DNA from 4 places in the Kitasatospora sp. NPDC057223 genome. Region 2 is predicted to be linked to each of the others. Evidence: riboswitches for the same ligand, from Rfam matches in the RefSeq annotation. Region 2 holds a riboswitch; each other region holds the start of a gene.
What was found. A riboswitch is a leader RNA that binds a small molecule or an ion and turns the genes downstream of it on or off. The one in region 2 is predicted to bind cyclic di-AMP.

Region 1: it holds a riboswitch for cyclic di-AMP, as region 2 does, so the genes downstream of both, ACFUK0_RS05785 (M23 family metallopeptidase) here and ACFUK0_RS34755 (transglycosylase family protein) in region 2, are expected to answer to the same signal.
Region 3: it holds a riboswitch for cyclic di-AMP, as region 2 does, so the genes downstream of both, ACFUK0_RS04450 (peptidoglycan DD-metalloendopeptidase family protein) here and ACFUK0_RS34755 (transglycosylase family protein) in region 2, are expected to answer to the same signal.
Region 4: it holds a riboswitch for cyclic di-AMP, as region 2 does, so the genes downstream of both, ACFUK0_RS11065 (transglycosylase family protein) here and ACFUK0_RS34755 (transglycosylase family protein) in region 2, are expected to answer to the same signal.

The regions. Positions count from the first base shown of each region.
Region 1 is NZ_JBHUWW010000008.1:120,286-127,622, forward strand. It holds gene ACFUK0_RS05760 (SpoIIE family protein phosphatase) at 1-1,885, opposite strand, end outside; gene ACFUK0_RS05765 (PP2C family protein-serine/threonine phosphatase) at 1,957-3,117, opposite strand; gene ACFUK0_RS05770 (TetR/AcrR family transcriptional regulator) at 3,267-3,851, opposite strand; gene ACFUK0_RS05775 (alpha/beta fold hydrolase) at 3,883-4,704, opposite strand; gene ACFUK0_RS05780 (YiaA/YiaB family inner membrane protein) at 4,829-5,119, opposite strand; cyclic di-AMP (ydaO/yuaA leader) riboswitch at 5,353-5,514, shown strand; gene ACFUK0_RS05785 (M23 family metallopeptidase) at 5,527-6,387, shown strand; gene ACFUK0_RS05790 (hypothetical protein) at 6,431-7,337, opposite strand, start outside.
Region 2 is NZ_JBHUWW010000153.1:11,919-19,255, forward strand. It holds gene ACFUK0_RS34730 (helix-turn-helix domain-containing protein) at 1-254, opposite strand, end outside; gene ACFUK0_RS34735 (ATP-binding protein) at 673-1,218, shown strand; gene ACFUK0_RS34740 (DUF397 domain-containing protein) at 1,381-1,617, opposite strand; gene ACFUK0_RS34745 (sirohydrochlorin chelatase) at 2,198-3,094, shown strand; gene ACFUK0_RS34750 (hypothetical protein) at 3,152-5,146, opposite strand; cyclic di-AMP (ydaO/yuaA leader) riboswitch at 5,620-5,778, shown strand; gene ACFUK0_RS34755 (transglycosylase family protein) at 5,786-7,072, shown strand; gene ACFUK0_RS34760 (hypothetical protein) at 7,235-7,337, shown strand, end outside.
Region 3 is NZ_JBHUWW010000006.1:101,446-108,782, reverse strand. It holds gene ACFUK0_RS04465 (MarR family winged helix-turn-helix transcriptional regulator) at 90-539, shown strand; gene purB (adenylosuccinate lyase) at 620-2,050, shown strand; gene ACFUK0_RS04455 (MFS transporter) at 2,069-3,607, opposite strand; cyclic di-AMP (ydaO/yuaA leader) riboswitch at 3,911-4,087, shown strand; gene ACFUK0_RS04450 (peptidoglycan DD-metalloendopeptidase family protein) at 4,091-5,122, shown strand; gene ACFUK0_RS04445 (MDR family MFS transporter) at 5,254-7,337, opposite strand, start outside.
Region 4 is NZ_JBHUWW010000021.1:19,100-26,436, forward strand. It holds gene ACFUK0_RS11050 (MazG family protein) at 1-235, shown strand, start outside; gene ACFUK0_RS11055 (SDR family NAD(P)-dependent oxidoreductase) at 243-719, opposite strand; gene ACFUK0_RS11060 (cytochrome P450) at 816-2,171, shown strand; cyclic di-AMP (ydaO/yuaA leader) riboswitch at 2,382-2,554, shown strand; gene ACFUK0_RS11065 (transglycosylase family protein) at 2,560-3,441, shown strand; gene eno (phosphopyruvate hydratase) at 3,683-4,969, shown strand; gene ACFUK0_RS11075 (septum formation initiator family protein) at 5,082-5,585, shown strand; gene ACFUK0_RS11080 (DUF501 domain-containing protein) at 5,582-6,229, shown strand; gene ACFUK0_RS11085 (exopolyphosphatase) at 6,226-7,164, shown strand.

The sequences.
Region 1 (7,337 bases), on a different contig from region 2:
GGGTGAGGTAGAGGCAGGTGGCGAACAGGTCGGTGTCGAGCTCGGCGAGCAGCCGGCTGGTCCGGGTGAGGGTGGCCGCGGGGTCGTGCCCGTCGGTGGCGTACGCGCGCAGGCCGCTGCGGAGCTGGCCCATCACCGCCGTGGCCTCGGCGTTGTGGCCCTGGACGTCGCCGATGACCAGCCCGACCTTGCCGTCCGGCAGCCGGATCAGGTCGTACCAGTCGCCGCCGATCTGCATGCCCTCGGTGCTGGGCAGGTAGCGGGCGGCGGCGGTGACGCCGGGGATGGCGGGCAGCGTGCGGGGCAGCATCGCGCGCTGGAGTTCGGTGGCCCGGTGGTGGTGGGTGTCGTACAGCCGGGCCCGTTCCAGGGACTGCGCGAGGATGCCGGCGAAGGCCGAGTACAGGGTGCGGTCGTCGCGGCTGAAGCCGCGTTCGGTGGCGAAGGTGATCAGGCAGGAGCCCACCTGCCGGCCGGAGGCGATCAGCGGCAGGACGGCCCAGGCGGGCGGGGTGAGCGGGCTCGCGCCGTCCCGGCCGCCGCCGTTCCCGCCGCGGCCGGGCTCGCTGAACAGCGGGGTGGAGCGGGCCAGCGAGTGCTGCATGACGCCCTCGGACAGGGTGGCCAGCCGGTTCAGCTCGGTGCGCCGCGGGCCGCCGTAGACGGTGTGCGAGACGGGCAGCAGCCGGCCCTCGTCCACCAGGTCGAGCACCAGGCTGGCGGCGCCCAGGGCGGGGCCGGCCACGTCGGTCATCGCGGTGGTGACGTCCCGGACGGTGACCGCGCGGGAGAGCGTGCGGGTCAGCGCGAGCAGCAGCGCGGAGCGGGCGCCGAGCGGCGGGGCGTCGGCGTCGGCGTCCGCGTCCTCGGCGGTGTCGGGCCGGTCCTCGGCGCCGGTCCGGTCGCGGTCGGCGAGCAGGCCGGCGATCCGGACGGGGCGGCCGTGGACGTCGAGCATCACCTCACCGCTCTCGCCGACCCGGATGACGCCGCCGCCCCGGCGCAGCACCCGGTACGCGAGCCGGTAGGGGCCGCCGTCGGACAGCGCCTCGGCCAGCCCGGCCTGGACGTCCGGCAGGTCCTCGGGGTGGACCAGGCGGCTCAGGTCGGGGGCCTCGGCGGCACTGCCCTCGGGCGGCGGCGGCAGGCCGACCACCCGGTACGCCTGGGCGTCCCAGAACGTCTCGCCGGTGACCAGGTCGCGTTCGAAGGCGCCCGCGCCGGCCGCGTGGACGGCGAGCGAGAGCAGCGGGTGCGCGAGCGGCGCGGGATTGCCGGCGGGGGTGTGGGTGCGGACGCCCTTCGGGGCCCCGGTGCTCGCGTGCACGTGGTCCAGCAGGTGGGAGAGCCGGTGGGCGCAGGCGGCGCCGATCGTCTCCAGGACGTCCAGGTCGCGCCGGGGCACGGTGCCGCGGTGCGCGAGGGCGAGGGCGAGGGTGCCGACCGGCTGCTCGTCCACGATCATCGGCAGCGCCACCAGGGCGACCATGCCGGTGCCCATGCCGGTGTTGCGGTTGGGGTAGTCGATGCTGGTGCGCTCGGGGCTGAGCAGGTAGGGGCGGCGCAGCCGCAGGGCCATCGCGGCGGGCAGGTCGCTGTCGGCGTCGACGGTGCCGTAGCGCTCGTGCGCCCAGTCGGGCAGGCCGTGGGAGGCGGTCAGCCGGAGCATGCCGGCGGGATCGAGCAGGTAGAGGGCGCTGCCCTCGCCGGTGATCCAGGCCGGGCCCTCGGCGAGGACGGTGCCGAGCAGCTCGCCCGCGCTGGAGCACTGCAGCAGCAGCCGGACGCAGCGCATGGCACTGCGGGTGCCGGTGGCGGCGAGGGGGGTCCCGTTCTCGCCGGCGGCCGGCGGGGAGGGAGGGAACCACGGGGAGGTCAGGTCCATCGGGCTACCCGGCCTTTCCGTTCTGCGAGGGGTGCGGGCTTATGGCATACGTAATTGTTTATCCTATTTGCTCAGGGGTGGAATGGTGGTCCGAGACGCCGGACCATGACGAGAGTCCGGTCGTCGGGCACGTCCCTGGCCACCGCCCGCAGCAGCCGCCCCGCCGGGCTGCCGTCCGCGCGCGGCAGCCGCAGCACCGGCTCGGCCGCGGTCAGCAACCGCCCTATCCCGGTGTCGATGTCCTGGCCGGGCACCTCCACCAGCCCGTCGCTGTACAGCAGCAGCGAGTCACCGAGGGCCAGCCGTCCGTGCGTCTCCGGATAGGGACTGCCGGCCAGCAGCCCGAGCGCGGGCCCGCCCTCGCCGCCGAGCAGCCAGCTGCCGCCGCGCGCCGGGGTGTAGTGCGCGGGCGGCGGGTGACCGGCGTTGAACAGCCGGTAGTGCCCGCTGGCCGGCCGCAGTGCCAGGTGGACGGCCGTGGCGAACTCGTCCTCCCAGCCCAGCCCGACCAGGTAGTCGTTCGCGGCGGGCAGGAAGGCCTCCGCCGGTACCGAGCCGAGCAGCATCGCGAACGCGCCCGAGAGGTGCATCGAGCGCGCGGCGGCCCGGCTGCCCTTGCCGGAGACGTCCACCAGGACGACCTCCAGCAGATCCTGGTCGGGCCGGTGCGAGCAGAGCAGGAAGTCGCCGGAGAACGAGTTGCCGCCGACCGGCGCGAGGGCCCGGTCGAAGTGCCAGTCCAGCAGCCGGTCCGGCAGCCGGCCCAGCGCCCGGGTGTGCTCGGCCAGCTCCAGCAGCATCGAGTCGCCGCGCAGCCCGCGCAGGCCGAGCCGGTTGCGGAACCGCGAGGTCAGCAGGCCGAAGCCGGCGGTGCAGGCCAGCACCGCGGTGACCGCCACCCGCACCCCGTGCGGCTCCGCCAGCAGGCCGCTGAGCAGGCTGCCGGCCAGGACGGCGGAGGTCAGCACCAGCTGGCGGCCCGTCCGCAGCACCGTGCAGCCGGCCACCAGCGGGAGGACGAGCGAGGACGGCGGCCAGCTACCGGGCAGTGCGATGGACATCGTGCTGAACAGGGCGGCCGACACCAGCAGCAGGAGCAGCGCGTCCCGCTCCGCGCCCGGGTCACCGTCCAGCAGGCGGTTGCCCCAGCGGCCGAACGGGCCCCGGCGCAGCACGCGGGACCAGCGCCCCCGGCCCGGCCGGTGTCCGGCTGCCTCCTTCGGTGCGGACACCTCGACCTCCCCCGGGGTCGGGAGGTCACCCGTGCTGACCACCCGTTGGAGCAGTCAATCTAACGCCATACGGGTGTTCGGTCCTGGCAGGACGCGGGGCCCACGGCGCCGGACGCAGGCCGGGGCGGCCCGCGGATCCGCCGCCGGGCTCAGCCCTCCGGCGCGGCGGCCTTCGGCCAGGCCCGCAGGCCGCCGGTCAGCATCCCGATCAGCCGCGCCTGGGTCACCGCGGGGTCCTCGGCCAGCTGGAACGCGCCCGCGATCGACAGCGAGGCGAAACCGTGCGCCACCGAGCGCACCGTCCGGGCCGCGTGGATCACCTCCCGGTCCGGCAGCCCGTAGTCGTGCAGCACCGCGACGATCACGCCGACCAGCTCGGCCGCCGCCCGGGTCAGCTCGTCGTCGGGCTGCGGGGCCTGCGGCAGCGAGCTGTAGCGGTGCGGGTACTCCGTGGCGTACGCGTGGTAGGCGCGGAGGACCGCCTCGACCGCCTCGTCGCCGCTGCGCCCGAGGGCGGCGCGGGCGAGCCGGGCGCCGAGCTCCTCGGTGACCCGGACGGCGACCAGGCGGCGCAGTTCGGCGAGGCCGCCGGCGACGTGCTTGTAGAGGGAGGGGGTCGCGACGCCCGCCCGGGCGGCGACGGCGGCCAGGGTCAGGGCATCGGGGCCCTGCTCGTCGATCAGGCCGAGGGCGTGGGTGACGACGCTGTCCGGGGTCAGTCCGACGCGTGGCATGGGGGTCTCCGCTGCGGGGTGGTGAGGGGGCTCAGGCGAGGTCGGCGAGGAAGCCGAGCAGGGCGTCGGCGGTGGCCTGCGGACGCTCCACCATCAGGTAGTGCCCGGCGCCCTCGACGATCACCTTACGGGCGTGCAGCGCGGCGGCCTGGCGGTCGGCGACCAGCTCGGGCCTGGGGAAGTCGGGGTCCTTGCCGCCCATCACGACGAGTGCCGGGCAGGTCACGGCGGCGCTCCAGCCGACCGGCGCGGAGTCGCCGGTGACGTAGCCGCGGGTGGCCTGCTTGCGGCCGGGGGTGCGCAGGGCGGCGACCAGCCCGGCGCGGTACTCCTCGAAGCCGGCGGGCTTGGTCGGGAAGGCCAGCTTCTGGTACATCCCCCAGGTGCTGGGCAGGTGCACGAAGGCCGCGCCCATCACCTTCATCAGGACCTTCATGACGGCGTTCGGCGCGGGGCTCTCGACGAAGGCGGCGAGCAGGGCGATCCCGGCGACCCGCTCGGGGGCCAGCCCGGCGAGCCTCACCACGGTGGCCCCGGTGTAGGAGTGGCCGGCCAGGACGGCGCGCTCGATGCCGAGGTGGTCGAGCAGGGCCAGGGCGTCGTCGGCGAGCGCGGCGGGGGAGTAGTCGTCCCAGGCGATCGAGGAGTCGCCGAAGCCGCGCACGTCCAGGGTGATCACCCGGTGGCCCGCCGCGGCCAGCAGCGGGCGGACGTCCCGGTAGACGCTGCGCGGGACCATCATGCCGGGCAGCAGCAGGACGGGGGCGCCGGTGCCGTGCCCGGTGTCGTCGAAGGCGAGCCGGCCGCCGGGGACGTCGAGGTACTGGGTGGCGGGAGCGGTGGTCTGGGACATCGCGGGCCTCCTTGGCCTGGGCCTTGCCTTGGCGGTGCTGTCGGCGACCTGCCGATAGCCATAAAGCTAAGGCTAATAGCCTTAGCCGTCAAGGGATGCCCGCGACGGCGCGCCGATTCGGCCGTCAGATTCCCTCGACCCTGAACGGGTCGTGCTCCGCCAGCAGCTTCTCCAGCCGCGCCTGGTCGACCCGGGTGACGATCTCGGTGCTCTCCTGCCGGTCCCTGATCACCTTGGCCAGGGTGAACGAGGAGGTGACCGTGTACAGCAGGCCGACGGCGAGGAAGGCCCTCATCCAGGAGCTGACCGGCAGGTAGGCGATCCCGACCGCGAGGGCCGTGGCGGAGAGGGCGAAGGACAGCACGGCCTGGGCGTAGTACGCCGCCGTGGTACGCGACTGCATCGGGGTGCTCATGTCGTCAGGATGGCCAACTGTCGTGCGCCGCACATGAGTACGAGTACTCAGATTCGAGAGCTGTTCGTCGACAGATGCTCACGATCCGTAGTGCCGACCGATGAGAACCATGCCAAACCGCCCATTTTGACCCTTAGAAATGTGACTCCGCACCACGAATGGCTTGGAATCAGGGGCTCCTAGGATTAACGTTTGATAACGCAGCGCGGTCGGCAACGCCGTACCAACGGCACCGTGCGCCTGCGCCTAATCCCCAAGACCCGCCCTGTGGGGCGTGTCGGGGAGCCGGGGAACCACCGTTCCTTGGGGTGAATCGGCCAGGCCCAGGCCCGGCCGTAGGAGACCTTCCTGCTCCGAACCCGTCAGCTAACCCGGTAGGCGCGAAGGAAGGAAAGGAGCGCGCCTCCGTGGCGTCGACGCACTCTCCGGCATACCCGTCCGGCTCCCAGGCCGGCACCCAGCTGCTCGACCACCCGTGGCCCCCGGCCCACGGCGGCACGTACGGCGCGGCCCCCGACGGCGCGGCCGCCCACCAGCCCGCCGACGCCAACCGCCACCGGATGCCCCGTCAGTCCCGCGGCACCGGTCCGCTGCTCGGCGTCACCGCGATGGCCGCCACCCTCGGCGCCACCGGCTTCGCCTCCGCGACCCCCGCCGCCGCACCGGCCGTCGCCTCGCCCGACGAGACCCCCGTGCTCTCCGCCGACCCCGGTCTCGCGCTCGCCGCCCGCATCCAGTTGCAGGCCGACAGCCAGCGCACCGCCGCCGAGGAGACTGCCCGCCTTCAGGCCGCCAAGGAGGCCGAGACCAAGCGCGCCGCCCAGCAGCAGGAGGCCGACCGGGCCGCCGCGGCCGCCGAGAAGGCCAAGCTCGCCGCCGTCCAGCTGCCGGTGCGCGACTACCACCTCTCCGCGCACTACGGCCAGAGCGCCTCCTACTGGGCCCACCTGCACACCGGCCTCGACTTCGCCGCCTCCACCGGCACCCCCGTGTACGCGGTCGGCGCCGGCAGCATCACCTCGGCCGGCTGGTCCGGCTCGTACGGCTACCGGATCATCCAGACCCTGCCCGACGGCACCGAGATCTGGTACTGCCACCTCTCCGCGATCCTCCGCGCCTCCGGCAAGATCGTTCCCGGTCAGCAGATCGGCCGGGTCGGCGCCACCGGCAACGTGACCGGCCCGCACCTGCACGTCGAGGTCCGCCCCGACGGCGGCGCCCCCGTCGACCCGGAGACCTGGTTCGAGCAGCGCGGCGTCAACCCCTGACGGCTGCCGCCCGCCCCGGCCGCCGCCGGGGCGGGGCGGCCCGTCAGTCCTGCGGCTCCTGCCCGGCCGCTTGTTCCTCCACGGTTTCCTCCACGGCTTCCTCCTCCGGTGGGAACTGCGCCAGGTAGGCGTCGATCTCGTCCTGGCCCGGCTCCGGGGCGAGGTCCAGGTACTCGGTGGCCAGGAGTTCCGGCAGGCCGGGCACCGTCCACCCGCCGAACAGCTCCAACGCCTCGGCCACCACCGCCGCCTCGAACGAGGCCGGGTCGCCGGCGAGCTCGGCCGGCATCGGCAGGCCCAGGGCGTTGGCGTCCGCCAGGTTGCGGTAGCTGCGCTGCATCAGGCCGTTCTCCAGCATCAGCCGGGCGCCGTCGGTGGCCATCGCCACGGAGAGCATCCGGGCCGGGCCCCAGCCGCCGTCGACGTCCACCCGGTCGAGGGTGCCGGTGTCCTCCAGGGCCTCGTACACGGCCACCCGGTCCTCCGGGGTCAGGTCGCGGAACCAGTCGAGCCAGCCGCGGACGGCCTCCGGGTCGTGCTCGTCCACGCCGTCCGCGCGCAGCAGCAGGGTGTAGAGCCGGGGCCAGGTCACCAGATCGGCCCGGTGCAGCAGGCCGGCCGCGACCTCGCCCTGCCAGCGGGCCTCGGCCTGGAGCCGCTCGTAGCGCTTGGCGTTGAGCCGCTTGGCGGCCCGCTGATGGTCGATCAGCAGCTCGACGGCGGCGCCGTAGGCCAGCGGGTCCTCGCCGGGGGCGGGCTGGACGTACAGGTAGAGCCGCTCGTACAGCAGGTGTTCGACCGCCGCCGAGGTCAGCTCCGGCCAGCCGTCGTGCAACCTGGCGCCGCCCAGCTCCAGCAGCGCCAGGACCGCCCGCAGCGGGCCCTCGGCCACCGGCTCGCGGCCCTCGGCCGCCGCCCAGGCGAGGAGTTCGGCGGTCCGGGTACGGGGA
Region 2 (7,337 bases):
TCGCGGACCAGGCCGAGCAGCGCCTCGCGCTCGATGCCGTCGGTCACGCCGTAGAGGCTGAGGAGGTCGGCGACGTCGCGCTCCTTGAAGCTGACGCGGCCGAGCTCCATCCGGCTGATCTTGGACTCGGAGGCGCGGATGGCGTACCCCGCGTCCTCGCGGGTGATTCCCCGCCCTTCGCGGAGCCGGCGGAGCTGGGAGCCGAGGAGGATCCGGCGAACCATCGAGCCGCCGCCCGGCTGAACTGTGGTCATGCGGTCCAAACCTCCACCTTGGGCAAACAGCGCACAGTCTGCCATCAGTTGAGCGCTCACGGTGCCCGTACTGACGGATGTATCTATCAGTTCTGCACCTCGGGCACCAGAATGCACGTGCATCCGGCGCTTGCATATGCCAGCGATACGACTGCACGTGAATCGACTCTTGCATCTGCAGTGAGCGCAGAGGACCATGGTGCACGTGCACCTGCACATCCCTGGCATTCCCGCGGGTACCGCATCGACCCTGTGCGCGACACCGCACACCAGCCCGGCAGCGCTGCGGCGCAACCGGGCACTTGTGTGCGCGCAAGGGCCGTACGAGGCGGCAGCCCAACGGCCGAGCGAGTCGGAGGTGACCGGCATGACCCCGGCGGGTCCAGCCGTGTCGGCCCCCTTATGGGAGGAGCTCTTCATGAGCACCGGTACGGCCTTGGCGGTCGACCCCCACGTGGTCACCTGTACGCTCGCTCCCCGCTTCGAAGCCGTCAGAACCGCGCGCGACTTCGCCAGAACGACGCTCCACCGCTGGGGACTCGGTGACCTGTTCGACGATGTCGCACTGGTCGCCTCGGAGCTGGTGACCAACGCCCTGCGGCACGCCGTCGGCGCCCGGCCCGAAACGGGCCCGTCCGCCGGCGACCTCGCCGCCTTTCCCGCCCAGGGCGGACCGCAGCAGGCCATGGACGGCCGGCTGCCGATCCGAATAAGCCTGGTGCACCGCTCACCGCAGGTGGTCTGCGCGGTCAGTGACCCGAGCAGCAACGGGCCGGTCGCCCGGGAGGCCGATTTCGTGGCCGAGTCCGGCCGGGGCCTGCACCTGGTGGACTCCTTCAGCCGCTCGTGGGGCTGGCACCCGCTGGCCGGCGCCGGCAAGGTGGTCTGGGCGCTCTTCGAGGCCGAGGACCCGGGTGCGGCCGCGGCCCGCGAGGCGCTCGGGCGGCACCGCCGCTCGGCCTGACGGCCCGCCGGCGCGGAGCCGGACCACGGGCCCGCCACACGGGCCCGCACACGGGGCGGGAACCGAGCGGACGCCGGTGACCCGAGAAGACGAAAACGGCCGTCGTGGTGTCAGCACCCACGACGGCCTCCTGACAGTGACGGCGGAGACGGTGACCGCGCCTCAGAGCCCCAGGTGGTCGAACTCCCCGTCCTTCGCGCCGAGCAGCAGCGCCGCTATCTCGGCCCGGGTGTAGATGAGCGCCGGACCGTCCGGAAAGCGGGAGTTGCGCATCGCGACACTGCCGTCCGGCAGTGCGGCGAACTCGACGCAGTTGCCCTGGGAGTTGCTGTGCCGGCTCTTCTGCCAGAGCACTCCCTGCAGGTCAGCAGCCGCCATGCCGTTGTACGTGTGGTGCATAGAAATCTCCCGAAGAGACCGGAGTAGTCGTCCAGTTCGGCGCCCGGCCCGAAAGGCCGCGGTGTTCGAGGCCCGGCCCCCCTGCCGGCCCGGCACGCGCCTCACTTGACGTGATGATAGCCGCAGTGCACGTGCATCAGCACGGGACATTGCAGGTGCACCGGATCCTCCGAACCAGGTGGAACCATCCGCGACCTGCCCGGCCGACGGTATGTAAGCGGACATAGCTGACCGAAACGCAGGCCCCGCGATAACCGCCCGTAGGCGGCCCCCAGCAAAATGTTGATCTTCGGATGCCGGGAGTCGCCCGGCCGTGACCCACAGTCAGTCATCGCACGGGCTGTGATAGATGTCACTCGGGTCGCACCTGGCGCCCGCCCGACGGCCGGCGGCACCCGCGGGCCACCGGCCGTCGGGCCGACCGGCGCGCGCCGACCGGTCGAGCGCCGGTCGGAGTGACGGGGACCCGACGAATTAGCTGACGGATTTGTCGTCCTATGACCGAAATGACGGCATGCCTACCGTCCGATATGGGCAGCCGACTGCGACTCGGCCGGGCCGATGTCCTACGATCTCCGCCATGAGCACCGCAGCCATCCCGGGCGCGCCACTGCCCGTCCGCACTCCAGGCTCCCGTGCGCGGGGGCGCCACCGTCGACCCGAGCGCCCCGAGATCCCGGCCGGCTCCCCGGCCCTGGTGCTCGCCGTGCCGGCGACCGCAGGGCCCGAGTCCCGGTCCGTGGTCGACGAGCTCCTGTCGATCGTCCGCAGCGAGCAGTCCGGCGTCCAGACCGCCGCGGCCTACCTCCCGGACGCGTCCGGCCAGGCCACCGAGCCGGGCGTCGCCGACCTGATCGCCCAGGCCCTGCAGGCCGGCCTGCCCGCACCCGTGGTGGTGCCGCTGCTGCCCGGCCCGCACGGCTACCTGGACGGCCTGCACGCGCTCGCCGCCGGCTCCGGCGCCGTCATCACCGACGTGCTCGGCCCGCACCCGCTGCTGGCCGAGGCCGTCCACGTCCGGCTGTCCGAGGCCGGGCTGGCCCGCGCCGACCGCGCCCGGCTGTTCGCCATCGCCACCGCGGCCGACGGTGTGGTCCTCACCACCGTCGGCGGCGAGGAGGCGGCCGACGCCGCCGGGATCACCGGTGTACTGCTCGCCGCCCGCCTCGCCGTGCCGGTCGTCGCCGCCGCCCTGGACGTGCCCGGCTCGGTGGCCGCGGCCGTCGAGCACCTGCGCGCCACCGGCTCGCAGCGCCCCGCGCTGGCCCCGCTGGTGATCGGCCCGGAGGCCGACCCCGAGCTGCTCGCCACCGCCGCCGAGGAGACCGGCTGCCCGAGCGCGGCCCCGCTCGGTGCCTACCCGACGGTCGGCCAGCTGATCGCCTCCACCTACCTGGCCGCCCTCGAAACGGCCCTGGCCGCGGCGGAGCAGGCCCTGGAGCCGGCCCCGGAGCACGAGCAGGCCGAGGCGGAGTAGCGCGCGCCGTACGACAGTCGGTGGGGGCCCCGGACTCGTCCGGGGCCCCCACCGCGTTCAGTGCACCGGCGCCAGGCGGCCGGTCGGGGCCGCCGCGTCCCGCAGCGCCGGCGCCGGGGTCAGCACCGGCCGGGGCGCGGCCGTCAGCTCGGGAGCCGGCACGGTGGCGGCGTTCCACCGCGGCACGGCGGCGCCGCCCGCACCGGCCCCGACGACCCGGACGGCGGTGGACTCCCCCGCCCTGCGCAGCAGGACGTCCGGGGCCGGGGCCCCCTGGTCCAGCCAGAGTTCGCTGCCGCCGAACTCGCAGTCCAGCACGACGAGGACGTCCGGCTGCCCGTCGGGCTCGGCGCGCAGCGCGATGCCGGCCTTGCGGTACCCCGTCAGGAGGCTGCGGCTGAAGGTGACTCCCGCTCCGGCGAGCTGGTGGCGCTCGGTGGCGACGGCGTAGTCGGACTGGCCCGCGGCGTCGATCAGCAGGCCGTCGAAGACGGTGCCCCGGTCGCGGCCGAGCGCGTGCAGCGACACTCCCCCGGCGCCGTTGCCGTACAGCACGCTCGCGGAGTAGTCGAAGTCGTTGAGGTAGGCGCCGTGTTCGATGCCCCAGCCGCCGTTGTGGTAGCCGACGAATCCGGTGACGACGTGGTGGTACCTGGCGTTGAGCCAGACGAAGATGCCGTCCCGCAGGTTGTTGTGGGCGAGGCAGCGTTCGAACGTCCAGACGCCCTCACTGGTCTCCGGCCACTCGAAGCCGGAGGCCCCGGTGGCGCCCTGGACGCCGACGGCGACGCAGTCCCGCGCCACGCCGCCCGTCCCGGCGCCGAGGCTGAAGCCCGTCAGGCGGTAGGCCCGGGGGTTCGGTTCGCGCACGGTGCGGGAGGCGACGCAGGACTCGTACACGATGTCGTCGGAGGGGCCCTGCGGGGTGCGGGTGTCGGCCGGGCCGTCCCACCAGTAGGCGTCCTCCCAGGTGTCGTGGCTGATGCAGCCGCGGAAGGTGATGCCGTGGCTGCCGTGCGGGACGAAGGCGTGGTTGCCGGCGTCGCGGACGACCACGCCCTCGACCACGGTGCCCCGGCTGCTGTCGGCGAGCAGGTGGAAGTGCAGCCCGTACCGGCCGGTGACGGGGGCGGTGATCGGGGCCGCTCCGGTGGGGGACGTCCAGGTCTCCGCCGTCCCGGTGCGCGGGCCGAGCCAGCGCAGGGCCGCGTGCCGGACGTCGGCCGGCCGGGAGCTGGTCAGGTGGACGTGGGCCCGGCCGCCGGGCGTGCCCTCGACCCGGACGTTGCGGGTCAGGTTGAGCACCTCGGCGCCGACGGTGACGCCGCCTCCGGCCGCGACCCTCGGGTGCGCGAAGGCCAGCGCCTCCCGCAGGGTGACGGTGGCTCCGCTGACGGACGCGACCGTGCAGAGGTCGTAGCGGGTGGAGAAGTCCGCCGTGTCGGGGGGCGCGGTGGGGGTGACGGCGAGTTCGTCGCCGGGCTGCCAGCCGGTGGGAGCGGCGGCCAGCACCAGCTCGGTGTCGCCCGCCGCCAGCGCGGTGGCGGCGCGCACCCAGGCCGTCCGCGCGGCGCCGTCCAGCCGCAGGTAGCCGGAGCCGGTGACCCAGAGACCGGTGTCGGTGGCGAGGACGGCCGCACCGTCGCCCCGGAAGCGGCGCTCGTCGACGGCGGGGAAGCGCAGGGCGTGGACGGCGGCGCCGGCCGGGGCGAGCGCGAGTGCGCCGCGGACCTCGACGTTCCCCGCCGAGTCGAGGGTGAGGGTGCGGTCGGCGGCGAAGACCAGCGCGCCGCCCGGCTCGACGAGCAGGGAGCCGACGGTGGCGTCGGTGTCGAGCAGCACGCTGTCGGTGATCCGTACGGCGCTGCCGGGGCCGGGTAGGGCGCCGCCCCAGCCGGCCGGGTCGGACCAGCGGCGGCCGTTCTCGTCCAGCGCGGGCGGCGGGCCCGCGGCCGGGCCGGGGTGCTCGTGACCGGGACTCAGGCCCGGTGCGGCGGTGCCGGGTTCGGTCGCTTTCGTGGCGCTCTGCGGTGAATTGACCGAATTGTCCATGGAGCGGCGGAGCAGTTCCTCGCCCGCGACGACGGCGGCAACGGTGCCGGCTGCGAGCCCGCGAAGCAGCGTTCGACGGGGTATGCCCCGCAGTGTCCAGGATTGCCGCTTTCTCCCGGACTGTCGGGTTGTACCAGATTGCCCCGTAGGGCCGTTGGTCCCGGAGGGCGGCTCCTCGCCCTCCGGTTGCGAGCTCCCGTCGGTCATGGTTTCGTGCCCTCCCGCCGGCCCCCACGGCTTCGCGCCGACCCTCTGAAGGATAGGCAGATCTCCTCCGCGGCACGGGTTTTGCCCGAAATCGGTCATTTCTGATCATGAGGACCCAGGCCGCACAGGGGTCGCGCATCAAACGTGACGAGCGTCACACATGTTTGCAGTTTGAACTTAAGTCTGCTTAACGTGCTCCCCGTTCGTGGTCACACGAACCCAGTTCATCCGCAACGCCGAGGCCTGCCGTCGGATGCGCTGGCAGCGCGAAAAACGCACCACGGCAGGCGCGGGGGACCCAGGTAAGCCGCCCCGGACCGGTCAAGTACCGGCTCCAGGGCTAGGGGTGAAGCCGTGCTCACAGCACGGCCGGGCAACTCCAGCCCGAATCCGACAGCTCACCTCGCAGGCGTGGGAGAGGATCACGTCTTCATGCTGACCACCAACGGCACCCGTCTGTCCAGCCGTACCGCCCGTCGCCTGATCGCCGCCGTCGGCGTCGCGGGTGTCGGCCTCACGATCCCGTGCCTCACCGCCGGTACCGCGGGCGCCGCAACCGTCGCCACCTGGGACAAGGTCGCCCAGTGCGAGAGCGGCGGGAACTGGAGCATCAACACCGGCAACGGCTTCTACGGCGGCCTCCAGTTCACCAACAGCACCTGGGCCGAGTTCGGCGGCACCGCGTTCGCCTCGCGCGCCGACCTCGCCACCAAGGACCAGCAGATCGCGACGGCCGAGAAGGTCCTCGCCGTCCAGGGCCCCGGCGCCTGGCCGGTCTGCTCCGTCCAGGCCGGCCTGACCAAGGGCGGCGCCGCCGCCTCGGTCGACACCGGCGCCCCGGCGGCCGCCAAGCCCACCACTCCGGCGGCCCCGGCCCCCTCGGCCCCGGCCACCGCCAAGCCGGCCGCCCCGGCCACCGGCGACAGCTCCGCGAGCAGCTCGAAGGGCTCCTCGGCCGGCAAGTCCTGGAACGGCAACAAGTCCTGGTCGCAGCAGGGCGGCCACGACAGCACCCGCACCTACACCGTGCTGGCCGGCGACTGGCTGTCCGGCATCGCCGACAAGAACAACGTCCAGGGTGGCTGGGAGCGTCTGTACGAGCTCAACAAGTCCGTCCTGACCGAGGGCGCCGACGTCATCTACCCGGGGCAGCACCTGGCCCTCGGTGACGCGGCCCAGGGCGCCACCAAGGCGTCCAGCACCGACTCCTCGGGCAAGAAGTTCGACTGGTTCAACCGGTCGGGCTCCTCGGCCACCGCTGCGGCGTCCACCTCCACGGACACCGCGGCGAAGCCCGCCGCGGCCGAGCCGGCCGCCGCGACCACCACCACGGCGGCCGCCACCCAGGCGCCCGCCTCCGGCAGCATGGCCGCCGCGGTCTCCTTCGCGCAGTCGAAGGTCGGCCAGGCGTACATCTACGGCGGTACCGGCAACGGCGGCTGGGACTGCTCGGGCCTGACCCAGGCGGCGCTGCGCGCGGCCGGCGTCTCGATCCCGCGGGTGGCCGCCGACCAGGCCGCCGCCAGCACGCACGTCTCGCTGGACAACCTGCAGCCGGGCGACCTGCTGTTCTGGTCCAACAACGGCAGCGACTCGGGCGTCTACCACGTCGCCATCTACACCGGCAACGGCAGCTACGTCGAGGCCGCCAACCCCGCCGCGGGTGTCCGCACCCAGACCGTCGCCAACTGGGCGCCGGACTTCGCCGGCCGGGTCTGATCCGGCAGCACCACCACAGCAGGCAGAGGCCGCCGTCCCCCGGGAGCAGTTCCCGCGGGGCGGCGGCCTCGCCGTGCCCGCGGCCAGGTCCGACGGCGGCAGACCTGGCCGGATCCCGGGCGAACGGGCATGCTGGCGATCCGTACCCGAGGAGGAGTCGCCATGGCCAAGGTCACCGTCACGCTCGAATCCGATCTCGCGATCGAGGTGATGCTGCTCTCCGGGACGAGGAGCCCGCAGGACGCGGTGGAACTCATCGTCCGGG
Region 3 (7,337 bases), on a different contig from region 2:
CCTGACCTGGGGTGCTGCGGTTGTGCGGAAAGTCCTTTGCCGTGCTTGAAGCTGGAGTTGCTGAACCTTTTATGCGTACCCTTACGACCATGGGTTCGACACCGGCGACGACCGCCAACGCACCGACCACCGCCGAGCTGATGGAGGCCGTGGCGGCCGTCGGAGCGGCGTACTTCCAGGACTTCGCGGGTGCGGCGGCCAGGCACGGTCTCTCCTCCTCCCAGGCCAAGGCGCTCGGCGCCGTGCACGAGCCCGTCCCGATGCGGGCGCTGGCCGGGCGGCTGGGCTGCGACGCCTCCAACGTGACCGGCATCGTCGACCGGCTGGAGGCCCTCGGGCTGGCCCACCGGGAGGCCGCCGCGGGCGACCGCCGGGTGAAGATCGTCGTGATCACCGAGCAGGGCCGCGTGATCCTGGATCTGGTCCGGGCCGAGATGGCCCGCACCCACCAGGCCTTCGACGCGATGAGCGAGGAGCAGCGGATCGCCCTGAACTCGATCTGCCGCCAGGTGCTGCCGGTGCTCTCCGGCCGGGTCTGACCGCGCTCCCCGGCCGGCTCCGTCGGCTACCGGCCGGGCGCCGACGAATCGGCTGACCTCGGCTGTTAGGCTTGCGAAGCGTGAGCGCGAAGCCCCAGATCCCCAATGTCCTGGCCTCCCGGTACGCTTCGGCGACCCTGGCCCAGCTGTGGTCCCCCGAGCACAAGGTGGTCCTTGAGCGCCACCTGTGGCTCGCCGTCCTGAAGGCCCAGCAGGACCTCGGTGTCGAGGTGCCCGCCACCGCCGTCGCCGACTACGAGCGGGTCCTCGACCAGGTCGACCTCGAATCCATCGCCGCGCGTGAGCGCGTCACCCGACACGACGTGAAGGCCCGGATCGAGGAGTTCAGCGACCTCGCCGGCCACGAGCAGATCCACAAGGGCATGACCTCCCGGGATCTGACCGAGAACGTCGAGCAGCTGCAGATCCGGCAGTCCCTGCAGCACGTCCGCGACCGTACGGTGGCGGTCCTGGTGCGCCTGGGCCGGCTCGCCGCCCAGCACTCCGAGCTGGTGATGGCCGGCCGTTCGCACAACGTCGCCGCCCAGGCGACCACCCTCGGCAAGCGGTTCGCGACCGTGGCCGACGAGCTGCTGGTGGCGTTCAGCCGCCTGGAGGAGCTGATCACCCGGTACCCGCTGCGCGGGATCAAGGGCCCGGTCGGCACCGCCCAGGACATGCTGGACCTGCTCGGTGGTGACACCGACAAGCTCGCCGAGCTGGAGCAGCGGGTCGCCGGCCACCTCGGCTTCGACAACGTGCTGACCAGCGTCGGCCAGGTCTACCCCCGTTCGCTGGACTTCGAGGTGCTGTCCGCACTCGTCCAGCTCTCCGCGGCGCCGTCCAGCCTGGCCAAGACCATCCGGCTGATGGCCGGCCACGAGCTGGTCACCGAGGGTTTCAAGGAGGGCCAGGTCGGCTCCTCCGCGATGCCGCACAAGATGAACACCCGCTCCTGCGAGCGCGTCAACGGCCTGGCCGTCATCCTGCGCGGGTACGCCTCGATGACCGCCGAGCTCGGCGGCGACCAGTGGAACGAGGGCGACGTCTCCTGCTCGGTGGTGCGCCGGGTCGCGCTGCCGGACGCGTTCTTCGCCTTCGACGGCCTGCTGGAGACCTTCCTGACGGTGCTCGACGAGTTCGGGGCCTTCCCCGCCGTGATCGAGGCCGAGCTCGACCGCTACCTGCCGTTCCTGGCGACCACCAAGGTCCTGATGGGCGCGGTGCGGGCCGGGGTCGGCCGGGAGACCGGGCACGAGATCATCAAGGAGCACGCCGTCGCGTCCGCGCTGGCGATGCGCGCCGGTGCCCGTGAGAACGAGCTGCTGGACCGCCTGGCCGCCGACGAGCGGATGCCGCTCGACCGGGCCGGGCTGGACGCGCTGCTCGCCGACCGGCTCTCCTTCACCGGTGCGGCGGGGGCGCAGGTCGCCGAGGTCGTGCGACGCATCGAGGCCGTCGCGGCCGCTCACCCGGAGGCCGCCAAGTACGCTCCGGGCGACATCCTCTGACGTTCCGTCAGGCCATGCTCAGGGTCCTGTCACCGTTCCGGTGGCGGGGCCCTGCGGCGTCTCGGGCCCTTCGTGCGCCGGGTGCCCCGGGTCGAGCGGAGGGGCGCCGGCCGTGCAGGCCCACTTCGCGTCGGGCTCGGACACCGGGTGGTCCGGCGCCAGGACGTTGCCGCGCACCGTGGCCAGCGCGATCAGCGAGCCGCCGGCCAGCAGGCCCGCGCAGATCAGCATCGCGGTGCGGAACGCCGAGTCCACCGCGGCGGGCACCCGGTAGGCGTCGCCGCTGAGGCCGGCCAGTGCGGGCAGCGCCGCCACGGCCAGCAGACCGGCCGCCCGGGCGGCCGCGTTGTTGACGCCGCTGGCGATCCCGGCCCGGCGGACCTCCACCGCCGCGAGCACGGTCGCCGTGAGCGGTGCCACCAGCAGGACCATCCCGCAGCCCATCACCGTGGTCGCGGGCAGCACGTCCGTCCAGTAGGAGGCGTCGGCGCCGATCCGCAGCATCAGCAGCACGCCGCAGGCGCAGAGCAGCGGCCCGACGGTGAGCGGCAGCCGGGGGCCGATCCGCTTGCCGAGCCGGCCGGCCCGGGCGGACAGCGCGAGCATCAGCACGGTGATCGGCAGCAGCGCGAGGCCGGAGGTCAGCGGGGTGAAGCCGGAGACCGTCTGGAGCTGCACCACCAGCAGGAAGAAGACGCCGCTGAACGCCGCGTACACGCAGAGCGTGACCAGGTTCACCGCCGTGAAGAGGCGGGAGGCGAACAGCTCCAGCGGCAGCATCGGCGCCGGGTGGCGGCGCTCGGTGGCGATGAACGCGGCGCCGAGCAGCAGCCCGGCGGCGCCCGACACCCAGACCCCGGGGGAGAGCCCTTCACCGGCCGCCGTCAGCGCGTACGTCACCCCGCCGAGCGCGAGCGCGGCCAGGACGGCGCCGCGGACGTCGAAGCTGCCGGTGGCGCTCTCGTCCCGGCTCTCCGGAACGTGCCGGCCGGCGACCGCCAGCACCACGGCGGCCAGCGGGACGTTCAGCAGGAAGATCCACCGCCAGCCGGGCCCGTCCACCAGCCAGCCGCCCAGGAACGGGCCGACCGCCGCCGCCACCCCGCCGAGGCCGGACCACAGGCCGACCGCCGCCGAGCGGTCGTCGGGCCGGAAGGTCGCCTGGAGCATCGCCAGCGAGCCGGGTGTGAGGAGTGCGCCGCCGATGCCCTGCAGCGCGCGCGCCGCGATGAGCACCCCGACGTTCGGCGCCGCGGCGCACAGGGCGGAGGCGGCGGCGAACCAGCAGACGCCGATCAGGAAGACCCGGCGCCGCCCGTAGCGGTCGCCCAGGGCGCCGCCGAGCAGGATCAGGCCGGCCAGGGTGAGCAGATAGGCGTTCAGGGTCCACTGCAGGGCGGCCAGCGAGGCGCCGAGATCCGCGCCGATCCTGGGCAGTGCGACGTTGACGACGGTGCCGTCGAGCATCGCCATGCTGGAGCCCAGGACGGTCGCCAGGATCACCCAGCGCCCCTGTGCGGTGCCGAGTGCCAAGGTGCCCGCGTCGTCGGTTCTCACGGCTCGATCCTGCGCCGGAGCGGGTGAAGTGACAAGGGTCACCGGCGGCGCGTCGGGGTGGTGGCTGAGCGTGCCGGGATATCCACGCAGGGCCGAGAAAGTGACCGGAGGGGGGTCGGCCGGTCGCTCAGCGGAGTTGATCCGTGCACATACTGCACAGCCGATCATTCGGAGAGTCACGGAATTCGATGGGATTCCCGTGAAATTCCGGGGCTAAACGTGATCGACATTGATTTGCCCGGCTTCATCAGCTTTGCTTCAGCGACTGCCCGGCCATGGTCCGGGTGGGCCCGCCGGGTGGAACGCCTAGTCCTGCCGCTGCCCGGAGGCTTCGAACAACTCTGTACGGCAGGAGTGGGGGACCCACAGGTAAGTCGCCGTCCCGGTCACCGGGACGGCTTGGGGTGAAGCCGCGCTTGCGGCCGGGCAACTCCAGCCCGAACCCGACAGCTCACCTCGCAGGCGTCGGAGAGGAAATACCCCATGTCCGCAATCACGAACCGTCTGCCGCGTCTGGCCCGTATCGGCATCGCCACCGGTGTGACCGGCGCCGTGCTCGCCCTTCCCCTGGTGACCGCCGTCAGCGCCCAGGCCCACACGGTGCCGGCCGCCAAGTCGCACTCGGCCGCCGTGACCGGCGCCACCAGCGTCGACGCCATCGCGGTGACCCAGAAGACCGCCGCCGTGGAGGCCGCCCCGGCCGCCCCGGCCGCCGCCCCCGCCGCTGCCGCGGTGGAGAGCTACAAGGTCCACGGCGGGGACACCCTGTCGAAGATCGCGGCCTCGCAGAACGTCACCGGCGGCTGGCACGCGCTGTACGACAACAACCGTGAGGTCATCGGCTCCAACCCGAACCTCATCTTCCCCGGCCAGAAGCTCGCGCTCGGCGCCAAGGCCGCCGCCCCGGCCGCCGAGGCCCCGAAGCCCGCCGCGCCGAAGACCTCCTCCGACTCCGCGCCGGCCAAGAAGGCCGCCCCGAGCGCCAAGGCGTCCGTGGCCCCGAAGGCCGCCGAGACCGCCAAGCCGGCCGCCCCCGCGACGAAGGCCCCGGCCGCCGCCGCGACCACCGCCGCCGCCGCGCCGAAGCCCGCCGCCGTGGCCAGCACCTCCGGCTACACCGCGCCGATCGCCGGCGTGAAGCTCGGCACCGCCTACGGCGTGGCCGGCTCCATGTGGTCCAGCGGCCACCACACCGGTGCCGACTTCGTCGCCGCCACCGGCACCCCGCTGAAGGCCATCGCCAACGGCACCGTGGTCAAGGCCGGCAACGGCGGCGCCTACGGCAACGAGGTCGAGATCAAGCTCGCCGACGGCAAGTACGCCCAGTACGCGCACCTGTCCTCGATCGGCGTCAAGGTCGGCCAGACCGTGACCGTCGGTCAGCAGATCGGCCTCTCCGGTGCGACCGGCAACGTGACCGGCCCGCACCTGCACTTCGAGGTCCGCACCGGCTCGGAGTACGGCTCGGACATCGACCCGATCGCGTACCTGCGCGCCCACGGTGTCAGCATCTGACACCTGGTCCCCCCACGTGACGGGCTGACCGTCGCACGGTGACCACGGCAGTACCTGCGGAAAACACCGGCCGGGCCGGCAGCGAACGCTCATCGCTGCGGGCCCGGCCAGTTTTGCGTTCCGTCCCGCCGTCAGACGGGCACCTTGTCCCGGTACGGTGCCTGGTCGTCCTCGAAGAGGCGGGCCGCGATGGACTCGACGGCGCGGTCGAGGCGGGCCCGGTCACCCGGATCGGTGACGTCCCAGTCGTCGAGGTGGCCGTCGATCCAGCGGCGCCACGCCTCGGCGAGCCGGTCGACCTCCTGCTGCCCGGCGGCCGTGAGACCGAGCCGCCCGCCGTCGCTCTCGGCGTAGCCGGCGCCGAGGGTCCGGTCGGCGGCGGGTTGCAGGACCTCGGGCGGCATGTGGTGCGCGGCGGCGATGGCGGCGAGCGAGGCCCCGCCCTGGAGGCGGTTGCGCCAGTAGATCTGACCGAGCATCCAGGCCTGGTCCGGCGTCACGGTGCTGCCGGAGTCGGCCAGCAGCTGCCGCCCGATCTCGGGCCGCCCCTTCGTGCGGCGCAGCACGTTGGCGAGGGCCCGCTCCAACTGCTTGTCGGCGTCCGCGCTGTCCGGTGCGCCGAAGCCCTCGCCCATGTCCGCGGCGCCGGCCCGGGCGCTGTCGCGCAGCGGCACCTCCTTGAGGAACCAGGCGACCACGAAGCCGACGACGGCGACCGGCACCACCCACTGGAAGACGTAGTTGATGGTGTCGGCGTACGCGTGGACGAACGGCAGGGCCGCCTCCTCGGGCAGCGCCTGCAGGCCGGCCGGGCTCTGGACCGCGGCCGGCGGGACGCCGGGCGACTGGGCGAAGGCCGCCTCCAGGTTCGGCCCGAGCTGGTTGTTGAACAGGGTGCCGAACACGGCCGTGCCGAAGGCGCTGCCGAGGGTGCGGAAGAAGGTCACGCCCGAGGTCGCGGTGCCCAGTTCGTGGTACGGGACGGTGTTCTGCACGGCGATGGTGAGCACCTGCATCGCCAGCCCGATCCCGAGGCCGAGGATGAACATGTAGAGCGACTCCAGCCACGCTCCGGTCGAGGGGCCCATCGTCGACATCAGGTAGAGGCCCACCGCCATCACCGCGGTGCCGAGGATCGGGAAGATCCGGTACCGCCCGGTGCGGCTGACCACGATGCCCGACAGCATCGATGTGCCGAGCAGGCCGACCACCATCGGCAGTGTCCGCACGCCCGAACCGGTGGCCGAGACGCCGTCCACGAACTGGAGGTACGTCGGCAGGTACGTCATCGCGCCGAGCATCGCGAAGCCGACGATGAAACTGAGGATCGAACAGACCGTGAAGACCGAGTTGCGGAAGAGGTGCATCGGCAGCATCGGCTCCGGCGCCCGCAGCTCCACGAGGACGAACGCCGTCAGCAGCACGGCCGACCCGACGAACAGGCCGATGATCGTCGCCGAACCCCAGGCGTACTCGTTGCCGCCCCACTCCAGCCCGAGCACCAGGCCGCACGCGCCGAGCGCGACCAGCACGATGCCGAGGTAGTCGATCACCGGCCGGACGGCCGCCTTCACCGCCGGGATCGAACGGGCCGCCATCACGATCATCACGGCCGCGATCGGGATGTTGACGTAGAAGCACCAGCGCCAGGACGCGTGGTCGGTGAACAGGCCGCCGAGCGTCGGGCCGACCACCGTGGTGACGCCGAACACGGCGCCCAGCGCGCCCTGGTACTTGCCGCGCTCGCGCAGCGGGATGACGTCGGCGATCAGCGCCATCGCGGTGACCATCAGCCCGCCGCCGCCGACCCCCTGGATCGCCCGGCCGATGATCAGCACCGTCATGCCGTTGGCCGCGCCGGAGACCACCGAGCCGACGATGAAGACGACCGCGCTGACCTGGAAGACGATCTTCCGGCCGAACAGGTCGCCGAACTTGCCGACCAGCACGGTGGCCACGGTCTCGGCCAGCAGATAGGCCGTCACCACCCAGGCCATGTGCCCGGCGCCGCCCAGGTCGGCGACGATCGTCGGCAGTGCGGTGGAGACGATCGTCTGGTCCAGGGCGGCCATCAGCATGCCGAGCACGATCGTGATGAACACGACGTTGGTCTGGCGGCGGCTCAGCGAGGGCGCTCCGGGCGCGGCGGGCGCGGTCACGGTGGTATCGGTCATGGGCCGGGCCTCCGGAGCAGGGTGCAGGTCGGTCCCAGCCT
Region 4 (7,337 bases), on a different contig from region 2:
GCTGGCGTACGCGGCGAAGCTGGTCTCCCGGGTGCGCCGGGCGGGCTTCACCGGCGTGCCGGACGCGCCGTACGAGCTGCCGGCGGAGCTGACCGCGGAGTCGGCGGGCGTGCTGCTGCTCGCGCTGGCGCAGCGGGCGCACGACGCGGGCGTGGACGTGGACGCCGCACTCCGGGCGGCGGCGCGCGGCTACCGCCGCGAGGTGCGGGTGGCGGAGGGCCTGGGCACGGACTGACCGGAGGTCAGGCGACCTGTGCCCGGTCGGCGGAGCGGCGCTGCTGCGGGATGACCTCGCTGATCGCCTCGCCGACGAGGGCGAGCAGCTCGGCGAGGCGGCCGAGCTGGTCGGGGAGGTCGAGGAGGTCGGCGAGCGGGACGATCCGCTCGCCGTCCGGGCCGGCCACGCAGAACAGGTCGATCCGGCCGAGGTGCTTCTCCGCGGTGTCCACCAGGGCGGCCACGTCGCTCGGGCGGTGGATGTCGCCGCACACGCCGACCACGGGGCAGCCCGGGCGGTCCAGCTCGGCCGCGAGGTCCTCGGCCCGGTTGGGGTGCTGGTCGGCGATGAGCACTCCGGCGGCTCCGGCGGCGGTGAACCGGCGGGCCAGATCGGCCCCCGAACCGCCGTCGAGTACCGCGATGACCACCACTGCCCCGGCTACCCGCATGGCGCGCTCCTCCTCTGTGGGCGACTCCGCACCGGCGCCCACCAAAGACATGTCGGAGGATCGTAGGCACGTCACGACCCTCCGCAACAGGGATTACCCACCAGGTGACCAGGCTCACGCCTCCTGGCCACCGGATACCGTCGGGACATGCCTGATCAGCCGTATGCCACCCAGCCGCCCGCCGGCCCGGACGCCCAGTCGGACACCCGTCCGGACGCCTGCCCGAACACCCGTCCGGACGCCCAGCCCCCGCTGTTCACGTGGGAGTTCGCCGCCGACCCGTACCCCGCGTACGCGTGGCTGCGCGAGCACGCGCCCGTGCACCGCACCACGTTGCCGAGCGGGGTGGACGCCTGGCTGGTCACCCGGTACGCGGACGCCCGGCAGGCGCTGGCCGACGGCCGGCTGTCCAAGAATCCGGCCCACCACAGCGAGCAGGCCCACCGGACGGGCCGGGTCGGCATCCCGGGCGAGCGCAGCGCGGACCTGATGACGCACCTGCTGAACATCGACCCGCCGGACCACACCCGCCTGCGGCGGCTGGTCTCCAAGGCGTTCACGCCGCGCCGGGTCGCCGAGTTCGAGCCGAGGGTGCAGCAGCTGACCGACCGGCTGATCGACTCCTTCGCGGCGCGCGGCTCGGCCGACCTGATCCACGAGTTCGCCTTCCCGCTCCCCATCTACGCGATCTGCGACCTGCTGGGGGTGCCGCCGGAGGACCAGGACGACTTCCGGGACTGGGCGGGCATGATGATCCGGCACGGCGGCGGCCCGCGCGGCGGGGTGGCCCGCGCGGTGAAGCGGATGCGCGCCTACCTGCTGGAGCTGATCCACCGCAAGCGGGCGGACCTCGGTGACGACCTGATCTCGGGGCTGATCCGGGCCAGCGACCACGGCGAGCACCTGAACGAGAACGAGGCCGCGGCGATGGCCTTCATCCTGCTCTTCGCGGGCTTCGAGACGACCGTGAACCTGATCGGCAACGGCCTGTACGCCCTGCTCGGGCACCCGGAGCAGCGGGCGCTGCTGCAGGAGTCGGTGGCGGCGGGGGAGACCGCGCTGCTCGGCACCGCGGTGGAGGAGCTGCTGCGGTACGACGGGCCGGTGGAGATGGCCACCTGGCGGTTCGCCACCCGGCCGCTGTCGATCGGCGGCGTGGACATCCCGGTGGGCGATCCCGTCCTGGTGGTGCTGGCGGCGGCCGACCGCGACCCGGCGCGGTTCGCGGACGAGAACGTGCTCGACCTCGCCCGCAAGGACAACCCGCACCTGGGCTTCGGCCACGGTATCCACTACTGCATCGGCGCGCCGCTGGCCCGGCTGGAGGGGCAGGCCGCGCTCGCCACCCTGCTGACCCGGCTGCCCGACCTGCGGCTCGCCGCGGACCCGGCGGAGTTGCGCTGGCGGGGTGGCCTGATCATGCGTGGGCTGCGCGCGCTTCCGGTCGAATTCACGCCCGAGGAGGCTTCGGGAGAGGTGCCGGATCCGGCCGCGACACTCTGACGGCGTGTCGAACATGTCTGATCACAGGTGGTCAGAAGGCGCATCAATGCGGACATATGGGCGTGGTTAGTGGACGAAACAGGGGCTGTCGTAATTTCCGCGTGATGTCTGCGATATGAGCTTGTGATTGATGTGAGGATCTGTCTACTCTCCCTGCAGTTCGCAGCTGCGAGCCCCGAGTGCGGAACGCCGAGTCCTGCCCGCCGCACATCCGGGAAACCGACCAGACCCTCGGGCAGGGGCGGGGGACCCACGATTTTCTGCCGTTTCCCCACGGCTTGGGGTGAAGCCACCGAGGCGGGAAGAAACCTTCCGCCCGACGTGGCCGGGCCATCTCCGGTCCGAACCCGACAGCTCACCTCGCAGGCGTGCGGAGAGGGACATCCTCATGCTGTTCGTTGGTAACGGTCGTCACCGTCGTCGTACCCAGGCCGAGAAGGTCATCGCCGTAGCGGGCGTGGCCGGCGTAGGCCTCGCGATGCCGCTCCTCGCCGCCACCGGCGCCCAGGCCGCGCCGGTCTCCGTCTGGGACAAGGTCGCCCAGTGCGAGAGCGGCGGGAACTGGAGCATCAACTCCGGCAACGGGTACTACGGCGGACTGCAGTTCAGCCAGAGCACCTGGAAGTCCTTCGGCGGCGGCGCGTACGCCGCCCAGGCGCACCAGGCCAGCAAGGGCCAGCAGATCGCCGTCGCGGAGAAGGTCCTCGCCTCGCAGGGGCCGGGCGCCTGGCCGGTCTGCTCGCGCAAGGCCGGTCTGGCGAAGGGCGGCCCGGCCGCCCAGGCCGACACCGCCGACTCCTCGTCCGACTCCTCCTCCGACTTCCGGCCGGCCGCCGCGACCGCGCCGAAGGCGGCGCAGCCCAAGGCGGCCCAGCCGCAGGCCCCGTCGAAGCCCGCCCAGCAGAGCGCGGCGGATCCGGACGAGGAGGCGGGCCGGGCCCCCGACTTCGGCGGCCGGGCCGGCTGGGACGCCGACGACAAGGTGTTCTGGTACCAGGACAACGGCGACTGGTACTGGACCAGCCACCAGAGCGTCTACGAGCAGTTCGCGCCCGCGGCCCGTACCGCGCAGGCCGCCCCTGCCGCCGCCCCTGCCGCGGCCCCGGCCGGTCCGGCCGCCTACACCGTCCGGCCCGGGGACACCCTCGGCACCATCGCCGGCGCCCAGGGCGTGGCCGGCGGCTGGGGCGCGCTCTACGACGGGAACCGCTCCGTCGTCGGCGCCGACCCCGACCTCATCATTCCCGGCCAGGTGCTGAACCTCGGCTGAGCCGCGAGCGGCGGGGCCGTGCCGTGCTTGTCCGGTACGGCCCCTTTCGCTCGTCTCTGGGTGCAATCCGTCGGGCATCCAGGTGAACTACCGGCGAGTAGCGCGGTCACACGCTGAGACGGGACGTAGGTCGACGTGGCCCTGCGAGCCCGGGCGGTTAGGCTCTGGTCGTAACGACTCCGCAATCATCCGCAGACACCACAACAGTCCGCGGGTACCTGCTTCCACTAGGAGATGCCTCGTGCCGTCCATTGATGTCGTCGTAGCCCGTGAGATTCTCGACTCGCGTGGCAACCCCACGGTCGAGGTCGAGGTCGGTCTCGATGACGGCAGCACCGGCCGCGCCGCCGTCCCGTCCGGTGCCTCGACCGGCGCCTTCGAGGCGCTGGAGCTGCGTGACGGTGACAAGAACCGCTACTTCGGCAAGGGCGTCGAGAAGGCCGTCCTCGCCGTCATCGAGCAGATCGGCCCGGAGCTGGTCGGCTACGACGCCACCGAGCAGCGCCTGATCGACCAGGCCATGCTCGACCTGGACGCCACCCCGGACAAGTCCTCGCTCGGCGCCAACGCCATCCTCGGCGTCTCGCTCGCCGTCGCGCACGCCGCCTCCGAGGCCTCGGACCTGCCGCTGTTCCGCTACCTGGGCGGCCCGAACGCGCACGTCCTGCCCGTCCCGATGATGAACATCCTCAACGGCGGCTCGCACGCGGACTCCAACGTCGACATCCAGGAGTTCATGATCGCTCCGATCGGTGCGGAGTCCTTCTCCGAGGCCGTCCGCTGGGGCGTCGAGGTCTACCACACGCTCAAGGGCGTGCTGAAGGAGCGCGGCCTCTCCACCGGCCTGGGCGACGAGGGCGGCTTCGCCCCGAACCTGGACAGCAACCGCGAGGCGCTCGACCTCATCGTCGAGGCCATCAAGAAGGCCGGCTACGTGCCCGGCAAGGACGTCGCGCTGGCGCTGGACGTCGCCGCCTCCGAGTTCTACAAGGACGGCGCCTACCAGTTCGAGGGCAAGGGCCTCACCTCGGCCGAGCTCATCGACTACTACGCCGACCTGGTCGCCTCGTACCCGCTGGTCTCGATCGAGGACCCGCTGGACGAGCAGGACTGGGACGGCTGGAAGGCCATGACCGTCAAGCTCGGCGACAAGGTCCAGCTGGTCGGTGACGACCTGTTCGTCACCAACCCCGTCCGCCTCGCCAAGGGCATCGAGACCGGCACCGCCAACGCGCTGCTGGTCAAGGTCAACCAGATCGGTTCGCTCACCGAGACCCTGGACGCCGTCGAGCTGGCCCAGCGCAACGGCTACCGCTGCATGATGTCGCACCGCTCCGGCGAGACCGAGGACGTCACCATCGCCGACCTCGCCGTCGCCACCAACTGCGGCCAGATCAAGACCGGCGCCCCGGCCCGCTCCGAGCGCGTCGCCAAGTACAACCAGCTGCTGCGCATCGAGGAGATCCTCGACGACGCCGCCGAGTACGCGGGCCGCGGCGCGTTCCCGCGCTTCAAGCACGAGGGCTGAGCCCGCCGCGGGGGCCGAGTCCCCGCCGCATCGCCTGCCTGACCGGTGCCCCGGCTCCCACCCCGTAGGGTGGAGGCCGGGGCACCGGCGCGACCAGGAGGGGTGACGGGACATGGCAGGCTGGAAGATTCCGGGCTTCGCGGGGCGTCCGCGCTTCACGAGCCGGGCGACCGTCCTCGTCCTGGTGCTCTGCTCGCTGGTGGCGATCCTCGCCTATCCCACCCGGCAGTTCATCTCCCAGCGCTCCGAGATCTCCGCCCAGCGGGCCAGGGCCGAACACGCCAGGCAGCAGGTCGAGGAACTCCGCCGGGAGAAGGCCCGCTGGCAGGACCCTGAGTTCGTCAAGGCGCAGGCGCGGGCCCGGCTGCACTACGCGATGCCGGGGGAGACCCCGTACATCTCGGTGGACCCGACGGCGGCCGCCAAGGCCTCGGCCGGTCCGGCCGCCGGCGCCCCGCCCGGTTCGGCGGCCGCCGGCCCGGCGACGCCCGCCAAGCCCTGGTACGCGAGCGTCTGGGACTCCGTCGACGCCGCCGACGCCGCGCCCGCCGGCACCACCGCCCTTGCCCCCGTTGTTGCCCCCGCCCCCGCCCCCGCTAGAGACAGCTCCCCATGACCACTGAGAACACCCCCTCCGCCCCCGGCGTCGCCGACGCCGACGTCGCGGCCATCGCCGCCCAGCTCGGCCGCGTCCCGCGCGGACTGCGCGGGGTCGCCCACCGCTGCCCCTGCGGCAACCCGGACGTCGTCGAGACGGCTCCCCGGCTCGCGGACGGCACGCCGTTCCCGACCCTCTACTACCTGACCTGCCCCAAGGCCGCCTCGCTGATCGGCACCCTGGAGGCGGACGGCGTGATGAAGGAGCAGACGGCCCGGCTCGCCGAGGACCCGGAGCTCGCCGCCGCCTACCAGAAGGCGCACGAGGACTACATCGCCCGCCGCGACGCGATCGAGGTGCTGGAGGGCTTCCCCAGCGCCGGCGGCATGCCGGACCGGGTGAAGTGCCTGCACGTGCTGGTCGGCCACTCGCTGGCGGCCGGCCCGGGCGTCAACCCGCTCGGCGACGAGGCGATCGGCATGCTGGAGGACTGGTGGGCCAAGGGCCCCTGCGTCTCCGCCGCCGAGGTGGCCGAGAGCGCGGCGGCCGTCGCCCAGAAGCGGGCCACCGCCGAGGACCACGCCGCCGTGATCGCGGCCAAGGAGCAGCTGGCCGCCGAACGCGCCGCGAAGAAGCGCGCGGCCGAGGAGGAGGGCCGATGAGCAGCACCCGGGTCGCCGCGATCGACTGCGGCACCAACTCGATCCGCCTGCTGGTCGCCGACCTCGACCCGGAGACGGGCGAGATCACCGACCTCGACCGCCGGATGATCGTCAACCGGCTCGGCCAGGGCGTCGACCGCACCGGCCGGCTCGCCCCCGAGGCGTTGGAGCGGACGTTCGAGGCCTGCCGCGAGTACGCCGGGGTGATCGCCGAGCACGGCGTCGCCCCCGAGCGGATCCGCTTCGTGGCCACCAGCGCCTCGCGGGACGCGGAGAACAGCGACGAGTACACGGAGGGCGTCCGCGCCGTCCTGGGCGTCGCCCCCGAGGTGGTCAGCGGGGAGGAGGAGGCGCAGCTCTCCTTCACCGGTGCCACGAAGGAGCTCACCGGCGGTCAGTTCCCGTCCCCCTACCTGGTGTTCGATCTGGGCGGCGGATCGACCGAGTTCGTCCTCGGTACGGACGACGTGCAGGCCGCCCGGTCGGTGGACATCGGCTGCGTACGGCTGACCGAGCGGCACTTCGCCGGGGCCGAGCTGCCGACGCTGGGCCAGATCTCCGCCGCGAAGGCGCACATCCGGGCCGAGCTGGACAGGGCCGCCGAGGTGGTGCCGCTGAACGGCGCGGCCACCCTGGTCGGCCTGGCCGGCACCGTGACCACGATGTCGGCGATCGCGCTGGAGCTGCCCGTGTACGACTCGGAGCGGATCCACCACTCGCGGATCTCCCGGGACGACGTCGCGGAGATCGCCGGGCGGCTGCTGGCCTCCACGCACGCGGAGCGGGCGGCCATCCCCTCGATGCACCCGGGGCGGGTCGACGTGATCGCGGCCGGGGCGCTGGAGCTGCTGGAGATCATGACGCGGACGGGTGCGGCCGAGGTCGTGGTCAGCGAGCACGACATCCTGGACGGCATCGCCTGGAGCATCGCCTGACGGCTCGCCCGGGGCCGCGGTGCGGCCCGGTGCGGTCCGTGGCTTGTCAGGGGTTCCCCTGCCCGGCAGGTCTTACGTTTTCGGCCCCGGAGCGCCTGTTGGGCGCCCGGGGCCGCGGCGCGCGCGGGGCCGGGCGAGAAACTTCGTGAATTTCTTCACATGGCGATCCGGTC